Regions from separate parts of the Exiguobacterium sp. CH10 genome, predicted to be linked through region 2. Evidence: riboswitches for the same ligand, from Rfam matches in the RefSeq annotation. Region 2 holds a riboswitch; each other region holds the start of a gene.

Region 1 (5,435 bases), on a different contig from region 2:
GTCATCATCCCGAGCGGTAAGTCTGGGCGGAAACGGTCGACAGCACTCGCGACGACTTGTTTCAATCCGCCGATTTGACGAGTGGCATGCCAATCAAATAAAGGAGAGATATACGTCAAACTCCCAAGCGGCACATCATACTCTTGCAAGAGTCGGTTCGTGAAAAGTGCCCCTAGACTGAATGCCACGACGTGGATTGGTAGTTTGTATTCCCCTGCCTCACGCAACGCTCGCTTGATGAGCTGTTTATGGTCATCTGCAGTCAATCCGACCGATTGGTCACGGACGACAATTACCTCGTACTCGTCTTGGAGTCGGCGAATAAAGTTCTCACTAATCCGAGACGTGAACTGTAGCGGGTACACGATGACGATGACCCCTTTTCGTACTTCTTCATATGTCATGCTGCCGTCACCTCATTTATGGACTATGTGTATTGTATCAAAAAAACATCAGCCGCAACTGATGTTTGAAGAAAATCCGTCTGGAGGCTTAGCTCGGATGATATCGTAAATGAATGAGTTCCATCGGTTGGTCGTATACCTCTTCTTGGATTCGATTCACTTCTTTAAACGATTGATGCAAAAGGAAGGCAATCGCTTGGTCATTTGAATTTTCAACGTACACTTCCATCGGTTGTGTTTTTTTCGATTGGAGATAGTTTAAAAAGGCTGCCCCATATCCGTTCCGGTGAAAATCAGGATGAAGATAAAGTCGAAGCATCTCCCACATGTCACCGCGATCGATGGCATGACAAAATCCGATGACATCTTCTTCGAACTCGCCGACGATAAAATATTGCTCTCGTGCTTCTTCACTCGAATTGATCGCTCGAACAATCTCTTCTTGTCGATAAGCGCGCTCCATCGCTTTCAAACGATTTAAATCATCCTCTGAAATCGTCGCAAGTGCAATCGTTCGAATTAATGCTGCATCTTCTGGAACTGCTTCCCTCATGTTCATGACAGCTTCCCCCTTTTGGCCAATCTATTTGTATCATTCCCTATCGTCACGTTTTTATCCTGCCATTCGTTTCTTTTTCGTGACGATTCATAAGAAAACGTTATGTCCGCAATCGACTAGGGTATAACACTAGCAATGCCAATCACATGAAGGAGTGGAACAACATGGAACCAAAATTAGAGCATGACCCGAAAGTCGAACAAACAGAGAATCCGAACCGTCAATTCGACCAATTGGATGCTGGGGGCCCAAAGATCAGCGTTGTGACCGGGATGTTACTCGGTGCCCTCGTCGGTGGTCTCCTCGCCTTACTTAGCTCTTCGAATCGAGAGCAGACGAAACAATCGCTTACGAATGCAAAATCTTCGGTCGGAGGCATCGTGAACGAAGTCAAACAAGATCCAGCCGGGAAAGCATCTCAAGTCATTGAACAAGTAAAGACCGCTTCTGGCAAGATTCAGGAAGTCTCAACAGACGTCCAAAACGTATATGAAAAAGTTGTCGGAGAAGTCGATACGGTCAAAGAAGACGTCAATAAAATCGTCGAGACGGCTCAAGAAGCCAAATCAGATTTACAAGACATCGGTGAAAAAGTCGTCGAAGCGAAGGATACCGCGCTTGGACAAGAAAACACTTCAACTGATTCGTCATCGAATGATCATAAACAGACACCTCCAACGACTTGAACCTAAAAAAACGACCTTTCCGCGGAAAGGTCGTTTTTGTTGTTTACGCGAAACGCTTCGCGCCTTCTTCAAGAACTGCTGCTTTATCTGTTTGCTCCCATGGGAGTTCGATATCTGTACGACCGAAGTGACCGTAAGCTGCTGTTTGCTTGTAGATTGGACGGCGAAGGTCAAGCATCTTGATGATGCCTGCTGGACGGAGGTCGAAGTTCTCACGAACGAGTTCGACGAGCTCTGTTTCGCTCAATTTACCAGTGCCGAACGTATCGACAGCGATTGATACTGGATGTGCTACCCCAATCGCGTAAGCGAGTTGAACTTCTGCTTTATCCGCAAGTCCTGCTGCAACGATGTTTTTCGCTACATAACGAGCTGCGTATGCTGCCGAACGGTCAACTTTTGTAGGATCTTTACCAGAGAATGCGCCACCGCCGTGACGTGCGTATCCACCGTACGTATCAACGATGATTTTACGTCCTGTAAGACCTGCATCTCCTTGTGGTCCACCGATTACGAAGCGACCAGTCGGGTTGATGAAGTATTTTGTTTCAGCATCGATGAGTTCAGCCGGGATGACTGCTTCGATGACATACTTTTTCAAGTCTTCTTGAATTTGCTCGAGCGTGATCTCTTCTGCGTGTTGTGTCGAGATGACGATTGTATCGATACGAACAGGGTTGTTGTCCTCATCGTACTCAACCGTTACTTGCGTCTTACCATCCGGACGGAGGTAATCAAGCATACCGTTCTTACGAACTTCAGCAAGACGACGTGACAATTTGTGCGCCAATGAGATCGGAAGCGGCATGAGTTCAGGTGTCTCGTTTGTCGCGTATCCGAACATGAGACCTTGGTCACCTGCTCCGATTGCATCAAGTTCCTCTTCAGTCATCTGACCTTCACGTGCTTCAAGAGCTTGGTCAACACCTTGCGCGATGTCTACTGATTGCTCGTCAATCGACGTCAAGACTGCACATGTTTCTGCGTCGAAACCATATTTCGCACGTGTGTATCCGATTTCACGGATTGTTTCACGGACAACTTTCGGGATATCCACGTAAGTTGACGTTGTGATTTCACCAGCTACGAGTACAAGACCCGTTGTGACAGACGTTTCTGCCGCAACACGGGCATTCGGGTCTTCCGCTAAAATGGCATCCAAAATCGAGTCAGAGATCTGATCACAAATTTTATCTGGATGTCCTTCAGTAACCGACTCTGAAGTAAAAAGTCGACGGTTCAATTTTGACATTCAAAAAACCTCCTATAATAAGGGTGATATGTGGACGGTACTCGTTCCCCTTACGCGTTGCTTTGGGACGGTAATGAAAAAAACCTCCCCCGATGACATACATGGGGAAAGGTTGAATCGTTCTTCCTTACCCTCTTATCGTTCGAAGCTAATGGCTTCGCTTCAGGATAGCACCTTTTCCGCACAAGACTTCATGTCGGACGGTTGCTGGGCTTCGTAGGGCCTTGTTCCCTCCACCGCTCAGAATAAGAGTATCCGTTACGAAAACCATCATATAAATGACGCTCGATTATGTCAAGGGAATCAGACGAATTCGTTAAAGTTTTCACCGACTTGCAAAACATTTCTGTTTGTGAATCGTCAAACATTTTTTTAATTCGTTTCTGTTTTTTAACACCTTGTGATAAGAGAATGTGATAAACTGTCTTTGTAAGAAAGCGCTTACTTAGAGAGAAGAAACGCTTGTGTTTGATTAGTGTGTCACATATAATTAAAAATGTCATACTGATTAATCGTAATCGCGGAAGTATGCGGATTTCATCCACATCTATTTAGGGGAAAGGTGGGATTCAGGATGGCGACAACGCTCCTGAAAATCGAAGAATTAATTAATGGTGCCGACATGAAACGGAACTTGACGGTTCCAGAATTGGTGGAAGAAGCCATCCAAAATGGTGAAGGTGTACTGACAAAAGACGGGGCTTTATCTGTCAGCACCGGTGCTTTTACCGGACGGTCACCGAAAGACAAATTCGTCGTACAAGATGAAGTCAGCAACAACCTTGTCGATTGGGGAAAAGTGAACCAACCGATCGCAGAAGAGAAGTTTTCAGCACTTCTCGACAAAGTACTCAACCATTTAGAAAAGAAAGACAAACTTTATTACCTCGAAGCGTCTGCTGGTGCCGATGAGCACTATACGTTACCGGTCCGTGCCATCACGGAATATGCATGGCATAGTCTGTTCGCTAAACAGCTATTTCTACGCGAATGGCCAACGAAAGGTGCGTTCGATCCGTTCACTGTGATTTATGCACCGAGTTATAAAGCAGATCCTGCAGTGGATGGCACGAACTCAGAGACGTTCATTCTCGTTTCATTCGCCAAGCGCACAATTCTGATCGGGGGAACAGAATACGGTGGCGAAATTAAAAAATCAATCTTCTCCGTCATGAACTTCTTGCTACCTGAGCAAAACGTCTTATCGATGCACTGTTCGGCAAACGTCAACGATGCAAACGAAACGGCACTCTTCTTCGGGTTGTCGGGAACTGGGAAGACGACACTTTCAGCTGATCCACAGCGCCACTTAATCGGAGACGATGAGCATGGATGGTCACCGGATGGGGTCTTCAACATTGAAGGCGGTTGCTACGCGAAGACGATCAACCTTTCGCGTGAGAACGAACCACAAATCTATGATGCAATCCGTTTCGGTTCATTGATTGAAAACGTCGTATTGAATGAAGATCGTACGCCGGACTACAAGAACATTTCCTTGACTGAAAATACGCGTGCGGCATATCCGATTGAATTCATCGACAACGCGATGCTCCCATCACGTGCCGGTCATCCAAATACGATCGTCTTCTTGACGGCCGATGCGTATGGTGTCTTGCCACCAATCAGCAAACTGACGAAAGAACAGGCGATGTATCACTTCTTGTCTGGTTATACGTCTAAGCTTGCCGGTACGGAGCGAGGAGTCACAGAACCACAAGCGACGTTCTCGACTTGCTTCGGTTCACCGTTCCTTCCGCTCGCTCCAGAGCGTTATGCGGATATGCTCGGTAAATTGATTGAAGAACACGATGTGGATGTCTACCTCGTCAACACGGGCTGGACAGGTGGAGCATACGGCGAAGGTTCACGTATGAAACTCGCCTATACGCGTGCGATGGTCAATGCCGCCGTCAACGGTCAGCTTCGTGATGTGGAGACGATGAAACATGACATCTTCAATGTCGAGATTCCTGTAGCCATCGATGGTGTACCGAGTGACGTGCTCAATCCGCGAGATACGTGGAGCGACCCAGCTCGTTACGACCTAGAGGCAAAAGCACTCGCCATGAAATTTAAAGAAAACTTCACTCGCTTTACGAAAGCAAGTGAGTCCGTCATCGCAGCCGGACCACTCGTCATCTAACGCAAAAGCACTGACTCATTTTTTTATCGAGTCAGTGCTTTTTCTTGTCGCAACATCCAATCCATCGCTTGTTCGGTCGTCTCCCATTTATCCCAAAACGGGAGCTGGTGACCGAACGGGAGCACCCAAAACTCTGCCTGTTCTCCTAATTTCTCAGCGACGGCTGTCGCATGACGTAAGCGAACTTGTTCATCGTCCGTACCGTGGATGAGCAGTGTCGGGGCGACCCATTCCTTGTAAAGCGGTGAACGGTCGACATACGCAGATTCTGCGGATTCGGGGTCCCCTCCCGTCATCCGACGTAACATCTTCCGCATCGAACGCTGTTCTTCATACGTCCACTCGAGGTTTGTCACGCCAGCCCATGAAGTAACCGTCGTGACCGGTC
Region 2 (5,435 bases):
ATTCCGTGTATACTCAATGCTAGAATTCAAGCATCATGGAACAGAAGCAGGACTCACACGAAATCGTGACGAATCTTTACTATTAGATCTTGAAATGTCCCATGCTAGGAGGGAACGCATGAACCACTTTCGTAAGATGTCCGTGCTCGGTTGGAGTATATGGAGTGCCTTATTCATCTTCACCATCGCATTATTCGCATTGGATATCCTACACGCCCCAACAATCGATCCGCTGTCGTTTATTTTAATTTCATTGCTTGTCATCATTTTTCAACTCGACTCGATCGAAGTCAAAGGTGTGTACTTCACATTTTCTGAAAGTATCGTCTTAATTTTATTTTTATTCTTTGGATTTGAAACAGCACTCATCGTCAACCAAATCGGGTTGTTCATCTTTCAATTCGCCAACTTGAAACCGAAAGTCGCTATCCGTCGCTTCCGCTTCACGTATCCTTGGAATGCCATTACGGCGTACTTAGAAATCGTCATTCCGGCTGCTGTCTATCTCGCACTAGGTGGGGAGACCGGTCTCGACTTTTATTCGCAAGATTCGCTCGTGCCGCTTGCTGGATTGTTCCTTGCCATCTTCTTAAACACTGTATTTCAAAAATATCAGGTGAAATGGTGGTTCCGCGTCGACATCGCATTGAGCGATTTTATGAAAATCGCCTTCTACACGTACGTCGTCAGTTTGATTTTCATATTAGCGGCAGCGTTTTTCCGAGAGACCAACTTACTCGTCGTCAGTAGCATCGCCGCTGCGTTAACATTCTTCATTAAACGTCTCCTCATTCAAAAAGAGCGACAAGATGCATTTAAATCCTTGATTGAGCAATACGATGAAGCGAAAGAGGCCGTTTCCTTATCACAGAGCGAGGCGCAAGCCATCGAAGTGTTTTTAAGTCAATGCGAACAGCTGAATCATTATGATGAGGGGTATGTCGAGTTTAAATTGTTTGAACGCACCCTCTACTTTGACTTGAAGACGCGACAGCCCATCGATCGACCCATCGTCTTTACTTTGCTTGACATGAGTCAGCCAATCGAGCAAGTCCTCGACTATGAAATGCGCTTTGAATGGGATACTTCCCTTTCTGACGCTTTCCATGACGATTACCACAGCTTCGTTTCTGTTCGTTCGGAGGAAATCGAAGAGATTCGTACATGGATTGTCATGATGGGAGAACCTGTATACGGTTATCCAAAAATTATTCAGCATGAGATCATCAAATTGTTAAAATCGTTCAACCGGACCATTAGCCGTTGTCACGAACGGGACCGCCTCTATACCGAGAGTCGGACGGACAGTTTAACGCTTCTCGCCAATGCGCGTGCGTTTTATGAATATGGCATTCAACAAATATCCGATATGTCGGTATATCCGATATCGGTCGCCATGCTCGATATTGATTTTTTCAAAAAAATCAACGATACGTACGGTCATCAGGTCGGGGACCATGTGTTACAAGAGTTTGGACGACGAATCCGTCAGGTGCTTCGTCCCGATGACTTTGCTGCACGTTATGGCGGCGAAGAATTTATTTTATTGCTCAATCATTGTGACATGAACCAAGCAATCGAAATCACGGAGCGAATTCGCAATCAAATCGAAGCGAAACCGTTTCTTGTCGACCACCATGAGATTTCTGTCACCGCGTCCATCGGGGTCGACACAATCGAAGCGTTCGGGAACAAGCGTCTCGATGATACGATTCGAAACGCGGACCGTGCCCTGTATGTTGGTGGAAAATATGCAGGACGTAACCGCGTGGCGCACTTCAACAATTTAACGACGTAAACTCCCCTTTCTCACATCGAATTGGGGAGTTTTTAGGTTGACAACTAGATTTGAAACAGGTACGTTAGGGAACGTGTTTGATAATAGGATAACTTAACTTTTTATCGAGAGAGACGGAGGGACTGGCCCTATGAAGTCTCGGCAGCGGGGAACCTGTGCCAAATCCAGCGGACATACGTCCGAAAGATGAAAAGGTATTTCACACGAAGGACCTTTTTCTCAAGAAAAAGGTCCTTTTTATTTTTTAGTGAGGTGATTATTTTGGAACAACCAACAGCAAACAAGTGGGCACTTCTGCCGTTACTCGTCTTCTTGCTCTTTTTCATCGGGGCGGGTGTCTACTATGGAGACTTTTATAAGTTTCCGGTCCTCGTCGCAGCCATCATCGCCTTGATGGTTGCAGCATTCATGACAAAAGGAAGCGCCACACAAACCGTGGAACGCATCGCACAAGGTGCCGGAAATCCGGGAATCATCATTATGATTTTTATTTTCTTACTGGCCGGTGCCTTTTCAACTGTAGCTGAATCCATCGGGGCAATCGATGCGACGGTTAACGCCGCGTTGACGCTCTTACCGCCATCTCTCTTATTGAGTGGGCTATTCGTCATTGCCGCTTTTATTTCGATGGCAATGGGCACGTCAACTGGTACGATTGCGGCACTTGCACCAATCGCTCTTGGTATTCATGAAGAGAGTGGTGTAAACGTCGCGATCGCTGCCGCGGCAGTTGTCGGCGGAGCCATGTTCGGAGATAATCTCTCATTCATCTCGGACACGACCATCGCTGCCGTAAGGACACAACGGACGAACATGCGTGATAAGTTCCGGACGAACTTCTGGATCGTGTTACCAGCTGCCATCATCACGACGATTTTACTCGCGGTCTTGTCAAACGGTGAATCGACGGTCGATGTCGCCGCATTCGAATGGTACAAACTCATTCCGTATCTCGCGGTCATCGGACTGGCGTTAACGGGACTGAACGTCATTCTCGTCTTGTTAGGCGGGATCACGCTAACCGGAATCATCGGTCTTCTCGACGGAAGCTTATCCGTCACAGCATTTGTGACCGCTATCGCCGATGGCATGGTCGGTATGGCCGAAATCTCGTTCTTGACGTTACTCATGGGCGGCCTCGTCGGTCTTATTTCGCACAACGGTGGACTCACGTATTTGCGTGATGCATTGACATCACGGATTCAAAAACGTGCTGGTGCCGAGTGGAGTATCGCTGGTCTCGTCAGTGCGACGAACGTGGCGACGGCGAACAATACGATTTCCATTCTCGTAGCCGGACCACTTGCCGCGAATATTGCCGACGAATATGACATCGAACGGAAGAAATCAGCTAGTGTGCTCGATATCTTCTCATGTGGTGTACAAGGGATTCTCCCATACGGAGCGCAACTTCTTATCGCCGCAGAGTTGACGAAGACCGCTTCGCCGGACCTCGTCCCGTTCATGCTTTATCCGTTCCTCCTCTTTATCTGCGGAGGAATTGCCATCGCATTCAATTTCCCGCGTTTTAAAAAGCAGTCTTAAGCGAAAACACCCCTTTATTCAAAGGGGTGTTTGTCGTTTGGTCACCATTTCTTGTTTCAATTGCTCGTTGCGTTTCTTGAAAGCACGTCGTTTGAGCACTTCTTCTAGTCCTCGACTGATGGCCCACAACGCGACCAAAAGCAGACCGAGCATCGATAAACGAAACGGGCTTTGGATAAATTCTTCCCATTGATCCCCGATGACCGAGAAAATGACGACGACGAGTAGTTTCCCGAATCCCGCCGCCAAAATGAACGTACGGAGCGGCATCTGAATGAGCGCCAGCAAATAGGTGATCAAACTGACTGGGATGAACGGGAGTGAATACAAGAACCCGAGTGAGATCGGACTCATATGGTTGATTCGTTCTAACCAATAGACCGCCGCTTTATGTTTCTCGAGCCAGCGCGTCATCGGTTTACGAAACACATATCGGACCGCTGCGAAGACGACAATCGTTCCGAGTAAGTTCCCGATCCACGATAAAAGGACCCCTAACAAAAAACCATATGTTGCCGCATTCGCTGAAATGATTAAAACGAGTGGCAAAAACGGAAAGATCGCTTCTAAAAACGGAGCGCCGAGTCCGGCCCAAGGACCGCCAGGCAAACTTTGAAGCCATTCGATTAATTGGATGATGTACTGTTGGAGAGAAGTGAGCATAGTCGTTCCACCTTCAACTTTCGTTACTACTACTCTAATACCCGAATTCGATTTGCAAGACGCATCTCCCTGCATTCGTCAAAAAAAATTAAAAACCATTTGCGAAAATTCGTCGTGATATTTATCATATAATAATGGACTTGTGGTTGCAGGCAAGTCTATTCGTCGAACGACACAACCCAACGTTCGTTTTCCTGCAAAAAACTGAACACAGGGGAGCAACACAACATGGAAACAAAACCAATGCGGGTCTTGCTGTACTATAAGTACGTCAACATCGAAGACCCAGAAACACTCACGCAAGAACATTTGAAGTATTGTAAAGACCTCGGCATCAAAGGACGCATCTTGATTTCCTCCGAAGGAATCAACGGGACGTGCTCTGGTACTTGGGAACAAACTGAGCAATACATGAACGACTTGAAAGCAAACCCACTCTTCAGCGATATCGAGTTCAAAATCGATGAAGTCGAAGAGCATGCGTTCAAGAAAATTTTTGTCCGTCACAAGAAAGAGCTCGTGACGTGGCGCTTTGATGGTGAGTTTGATGTACCGAAACAACACGGTGCATACCTCGAACCAGCAGAATGGAAAGAGATGATGAATCGTGATGATGTCGTCATCCTCGACGTTCGTAACAACTACGAGTACGAACTTGGTCACTTTAAAAACGCGATCAAAATCGATGTAGAGGCTTCACGTTACATGCCAGAATGGCTCGAAGAGAACAAGGACCTCTACGAAGGGAAAACACTTCTCACTTACTGTACTGGTGGCGTCCGTTGCGAGAAATTTACAGCATATATGCGTGACCAAGGTCACGACAACATCTTCCACTTAAAAGGTGGCGTCGCAATGTATGGAAAAGACGAAGCGACGAAAGGTGAAAACTGGGATGGTGAGCTTTACGTCTTTGATGAGCGCATCAACGTTCCTGTTAACTCTGTGAACCCGACTGTTGTTTCACACTGCATGCACTGTGGAACCGAGACGGTTCGTTACGTTAATTGTGCAAACCCGGAGTGTAATGTACAGCATTTCTGTTGTGAAGAGTGTGAACCGAAACAAATGCGTTCATGCTCGAAAGAGTGTCAAGAACACCCACGCAACCGTTATATCATCGACAACATTGCAGAGAAACTTCAGGAAACTGAAGGAGTAGTCGGGTAACAAAAATCGACCAAAAGGTGTCATGGACAAGCCGTCCGTGACACCTTTTTTTGACGAAATCTTAACGTCTAGTCTGTCCCGCTTTCGGGTATAGTGAAGTTACTATGTCAGACAGGAAGTGAATGCATGTTTAACGAACCTTTACTCGCTGCGATTCTTGCTTGGTTTATCGCCCAAGCGGCCAAACTCGTTACCGAACTTATTAAAACAAGGGATTTTGAAATTGAAATCATGTTCGCTTCAGGCGGCATGCCAAGCT
Region 3 (5,435 bases), on a different contig from region 2:
TGATTCCTCTTGAAATCTGTACCCGAACGAAGTCGCTTTCAATCAAAAAGAAACTGTATGTGATTTGAAACATAATCACGAAACGTAACGTATAAAAAGAGATAATAGTTAGAACCAAACTGATGTAAAGGAGAAGTGGTTGTCGTGACGGTCACGGTATTCACGCATACGAGCTGCAGTTCTTCCAGAAAAACGATTGATTGGTTGCGGGAACAAAAGATTCCCTTCATCGAAAAGAAATTGACAGACCAAGGCTTATCCTTTGGTGAATTTAAAGAAATGCTAAGTCTGACTGAGAATGGGACGACCGACTTGCTGTCGGTACAGAAGAGCGTCTATAAACAAGCGGCTGAGAAACTCGACGAGATGTCGATCCGCGAACTGTACAGTTTTGTCGCATCAAACCCACAAATCCTGAAGAGTCCGATTGTCTTCGACCATCATCGCATCCAGGTCGGTTTCAGTGAGAAAGAGATTCGGACGTTCATTCCTCGGCATGACCGCATCGCTGAACTAAAACGGTTGCTCCACAACGCATAAATCGTGTCGCCAAGGCGACACGATTCTTTTTTAGGCTCGTTTTAATTTGGCTGCCAATCGGTTTCCGAATGACTGAATCGATTGAACAAGTAGGATAAGGACGAAAATCGTCACATACATCACTTCCGGTTCGAAACGAAGGTGTCCGTATTGATACGCGATATCTCCAAGCCCACCGGCTCCAACGAGACCTGCCATGGCTGTCGCACCAATCAACCCGATCGTTGCAATCGTCAATCCGAGAACGATGGAAGAACGTGCCTCACGGATGAGGACGTACCAGATGATCTTTCTCGTCGAGATGCCCATCGCCTCATACGCCTCGATGACCCCGCGGTCGACTTCAAGTAGAGCAGACTCCATGAGTCGTGCGATGTATGGTGCGGTGAAGACAATGAGTGGTAGAAGTACACCTTGGACCCCGATTGTCGTACCCATGATGAACCGTGTGAACGGCAAGATGAAAAACAAGAGAATGATGAACGGAATCGAACGGATGACGTTGATGACGCTCGACAATCCGCCGTACACGAATCGGTTTGCGAGACGCCCGTTCGGTCTAGTCAGTACGAGTAACGTCCCGAGCGGTAGTCCGATCAGTGTCGAGATGAGGAGCGCGATGCTCGTCATCGTCAACGTTTGAATGGTTCCCGTCCAAATGAGGTCACCCCAGTCTGTCCAGAACTGTTGCATGATTCGATACCTCCCTTACGTGTACACCGCTCGTCTTCAAATAACGAACAGCGAGTTCTGTTTGATCATGGTCTCCGTCAAGGTGAACGAGCAGGTTCCCGACGAGACCGGCTTTCAATTTCTTGATGCCGCCTCCGATGATGTTCGGTAAGATCCCGAAACGTTTCGTCAACTGCGCGAGCACCGCTTGTTCCGTTTGACTACCGATGAATGATAAATGAACGAGCGTGCCTCTCGTCTGTAATTCCGACACCACTTCTTCCGGAACATCGAGATTCGTCTTCAAGAACCGCTGCGTCGTTTCGTGTCTCGGGTTTGAGAAGACATCCAATACATTCCCTTGTTCGATGATGTTGCCGTGATCGATGACGGCGACCCGGTCACAGATCCGTTCAATTACTTCCATCTCATGCGTGATCAAGAAGATGGTCAATCCGAGTTCTCGGTTAATCTCGAGCAACAATTCTAAGATCGACTCGGTCGTTTCAGGGTCGAGGGCACTCGTCGACTCGTCGCTGAGCAGGATGTCCGGTTCATGTGCGAGCGCTCGTGCAATGGCGACGCGCTGTTTTTGTCCGCCTGACAATTGTTCAGGATAGTGGTTCCGATGTTCAGATAAACCGACGATGTCGAGATAGCGGTCGACCCGTTCACGGATGACTTGCTTTCCGAGCCCTTCGAGGCGGAGCGGGATGGCGACATTCTCTTCGACGGTCGCCGTCTTTAATAAGTTGTAATGTTGAAAGATCATACCGATTCGCTGACGTAGCGAAGAGAGTTCTTTTTTCTTTAATTGTGTGATATCTTGTCCCTCAATCTCAACGACACCTGCTGTCGGACGTTCCAATAGATTGATCATCCGGATGAGAGTACTCTTCCCAGCACCGCTTCGGCCGATGATGCCGAAGATCTCCCCTTTCTTGATTGTGAGGGAGACGTCGTCGAGCGCGGTGATCGTATCTCCATTGACGTGAAATTGCTTGGTGATTTGTTTCAGTTCAATCATCAAATCCCTCCTCAGAACGCTGGTACGACAGATCCATTGAATTCTTCTTCGATGAAGGCACGTACTTCATCCGAATGGTAGTAAGACTTCAATGTCTCAACGACCTCATCTTCTTTGTTGACCGAGCGGACGACCACATAGTTCGGATATGGGTTGTCGACCGTGTCCTCATGGAACAGGGCATCCTCGTTGATGGAGAGACCTGCTCCCATCGCAAAGTTTGTATTGATGGCTGCAAGGGCTACTTCCGGTAGCTGTGTGGGAAGCTGCGACGCTTCAAGCTCGATAAATTCTAAATTGAGCGGGTTTTCTGCGATATCTCGTTTTGTTGCTTTATCCGTCAGACCTTCTTTTAATGTGATCAGACCTGCTGTTTCATATAGTCGCAAGGCACGAAGTTCGTTTGCCGGATCGTTCGGGACGGCAACTTTATCCCCTTCTTTTAAATCTTTGATATCTGTCAACTTCTCAGAATAAAGACCCATCGGGAAAGCGACGGTCTTGAACACATCGTCAATTTTATAACCTTTGTCTGACTTTTGTAGTTCGAGGAACGATAACGTCTGGTAACTGTTCACATCAAGGCTTCCCTCGTCAAGGGCCGTGTTCGGTGTATTGTAATCGTTGAATACTTTGATATCGATCTCAAGACCGTCCTCTTTCGCGAGTTCTTGTACTTTCTCTGCAATCTGCTCGTGTGGGCCACCGGTCACGCCGATCGTCAGCTCTTCCGTGCTGAGCGTCTCGCTCGCCTCGGATTGTCCACACGCGGAAAGTGCGATTGCTGCAAGGAATGACGTACCTGCCAAAAGTGTTTTTTGTTTGATGTTCATGAATAGTTCCTCCTCCAAATGAAAAGCCCGCTACTCACGAAGAGCGGCGGGCACGACAAGTGAAAGTCGGACACGCTCATCTCCCAGACGTCTCGTCTGTTGGAATTAGCACCATGATCATACTGATCTGGTTGCCGGGTTTCATCGGGCCAGTCCCTCCACCACTCTTGATAAGCAATCGGTTCTATTATTTTGTTATTATATTACTGATAAAAGCATTATTTGTAAACCACTTCTTGTAGATTGATGAGAATTTCTTTTAACTGCTCTGAATCTTCGAGATTCCGAATCCCTTGAATCGTGATTTCTTCGACGATCGAAGTGACCAACTCTTCGACTTGATCAGGACGAATCCCAAGTTGGGTAAGTGAAGTCGGCGCATCGATGGATGCAAGCCAGCTCTCTAAAAGGATGGCTTCATCGGACCTAATCAATCGTTCTTGAACAATCAATCCGAACCCGACCTTGTCCCCATGTAACCAATGATGAGTCGAATCAAAGCGACTGAGCGCATTATGAACGGCGTGCGCGACAGCAACACGTGTGCCGGCATCCCCGAACCCACCAACCGCACCACCGATTGCGAGGACATGGTCGACGATATATCGGACGTCCGTTCCATAACGACGAAAGTCCTGTTCATGAATCGACAAGTCCATCAATTTCCCGCACTGCGCAGCAAGTGATAACCCTGACTGAATCCCTGCATCCTTTGATGTCGTCCCACTAATATATCGGGCCTCGAACCACTTTGCGACCGTATCGATCACGCCGGCTTTGAAATAGTCGTAAGGTGAATCACGTAACAGTCGTTCATCTGCGATGACGCGCTCGATGACGACCGAAAACGTATCATAACGGATATAGGATCCTTCCTCAGTATAGATGACGCTAAGAGGTGTGAAGGCGGCACAGTTTGACACGAGTGTCGGGACGACAATGAGCGGCACCGACTGAATGGCCGCAATCCGCTTCGCCGTATCGATCAATTTACCTCCGCCGACGGCAATCCATACGTCGGGTCGATAGGCATTCAAACGATTTATTTCTTCGTCTGAACATTCACCGTAAAATCGTACACTCGGAATTTCTGCTAGACGAGGGGATACGCGTACCGCTTCACCGTATCCGTTCAATCCTCTCAAAATGAGTGCCTCCCGATTCCCGATCACCGTATGAAGGTCCTCGAGCGCATCATTCGAATGGTCATATTCGAGCACGGCTTGACGTATCACAAATGTACCTCCTCATAAGCTGCAAACAGTCTCTCAATCCGTTCTACCGCTTCATCAATCTTCTGTTCAGACGATACGAGACCGAAACGGATGTGGTGCTCTCCCTCTGTTCCAAAGAAGTAGCCTGGTGTGACGGCAACACCCGCCTCGTGGAGTAATTTTGTCGAGAACGATTTTGCATCCCCCTCAGGTACTTTCGCCCATACAAAGAACGAACCCTTCGGTGCCTCAATCTCCCATCCTGCCCGGCGCAACCCGTCAATCAATCGGTTTCGTCTTGTTTCGTAAAGTGAGGCTAGGTCGTCACGTAAGTCACGTGGGGATTCTAACGCCACGATGGCTGCCTCTTGAATGGCCGAGAAGACAGACACGTGGACGTGATCTTGATACGTGTTGATGGCTTCGATAATATCCGCATTCCCAACAGCAAAGGCGACCCGCCATCCCGACATATTGAACGCTTTCGACATTGTGTATACTTCAATTCCAATTTCCTTCGCACCATCTGCCTGAAGGAAGCTCGGTGGAACATAACCGTCGAACCCGATACTTCCATAAGCGAAATCGTGGACGACCATCACATCATGCTTCTTCGCAAACGCGACGGTCTCTTCAAAGAAAGCCGGAGTCGCGACAGCCCCTGTTGGATTGCTCGGGTAGTTCAAATACATGAGTTTCGCGTTGGACGGGTCGAGTGTTGAATAGTCCGGAAGGAAGCCGTGTTCCTCTTTTAACGTCAAATCAATGATTTCTGCACCTGCGAGCCGCGCTCCAGAGATGTAGTCTGGGTAACCCGGATTCGGGAGTAAAATCCCGTCACCCGGTTCGAGAAGGCATTGTGGGAGTGTGATCAAGCCTGATTTGCTACCGATCAAAATCGCGACTTCTCGTTCTGGGTCGAGTTCGACACCATATTCACGAGAATAAAATGATGCGACTGCTTCTTTCAAGCGGGTCTGTCCTCGAAAAGGACCGTATTGGTGTGTGGCTGGGTCCGTGATGGCACGTTCGAGCGCCTCACAGATTGGAGCGGGCGTCGGTAGATCGGGTGTTCCTTGCCCGAGTCGGATGACGCTCTTCCCGCTCGCCTCTACCGCTGCGACCTCTTCTGCTAATCCGACGAAGTGT

What was found. A riboswitch is a leader RNA that binds a small molecule or an ion and turns the genes downstream of it on or off. The one in region 2 is predicted to bind S-adenosylmethionine.
Region 1: linked by a shared signal. The riboswitch ahead of metK (methionine adenosyltransferase) and the one ahead of KNP04_RS11925 (Na+/H+ antiporter NhaC family protein) in region 2 are both predicted to bind S-adenosylmethionine.
Region 3: linked by a shared signal. The riboswitch ahead of KNP04_RS00465 (MetQ/NlpA family ABC transporter substrate-binding protein) and the one ahead of KNP04_RS11925 (Na+/H+ antiporter NhaC family protein) in region 2 are both predicted to bind S-adenosylmethionine.

The regions. Positions count from the first base shown of each region.
Region 1 covers NZ_JACSKO010000001.1:508,478-513,912, forward strand. Annotated here, with positions in the region: gene KNP04_RS02650 (alpha/beta hydrolase) at 1-404, opposite strand, end outside; gene KNP04_RS02655 (GNAT family N-acetyltransferase) at 493-963, opposite strand; gene KNP04_RS02660 (hypothetical protein) at 1,128-1,649, shown strand; gene metK (methionine adenosyltransferase) at 1,693-2,901, opposite strand; SAM riboswitch class I at 3,034-3,153, opposite strand; gene pckA (phosphoenolpyruvate carboxykinase (ATP)) at 3,476-5,047, shown strand; gene KNP04_RS02675 (alpha/beta hydrolase family protein) at 5,071-5,435, opposite strand, start outside.
Region 2 covers NZ_JACSKO010000003.1:285,894-291,328, reverse strand. Annotated here, with positions in the region: gene KNP04_RS11930 (GGDEF domain-containing protein) at 119-1,798, shown strand; SAM riboswitch class I at 1,897-1,991, shown strand; gene KNP04_RS11925 (Na+/H+ antiporter NhaC family protein) at 1,985-3,343, shown strand; gene KNP04_RS11920 (TVP38/TMEM64 family protein) at 3,362-4,006, opposite strand; gene trhO (oxygen-dependent tRNA uridine(34) hydroxylase TrhO) at 4,235-5,176, shown strand; gene KNP04_RS11910 (divergent PAP2 family protein) at 5,303-5,435, shown strand, end outside.
Region 3 covers NZ_JACSKO010000001.1:84,786-90,220, forward strand. Annotated here, with positions in the region: gene KNP04_RS00450 (Spx/MgsR family RNA polymerase-binding regulatory protein) at 145-540, shown strand; gene KNP04_RS00455 (methionine ABC transporter permease) at 571-1,233, opposite strand; gene KNP04_RS00460 (methionine ABC transporter ATP-binding protein) at 1,205-2,239, opposite strand; gene KNP04_RS00465 (MetQ/NlpA family ABC transporter substrate-binding protein) at 2,251-3,072, opposite strand; SAM riboswitch class I at 3,146-3,249, opposite strand; gene KNP04_RS00470 (iron-containing alcohol dehydrogenase) at 3,291-4,307, opposite strand; gene KNP04_RS00475 (aminotransferase class I/II-fold pyridoxal phosphate-dependent enzyme) at 4,304-5,435, opposite strand, start outside.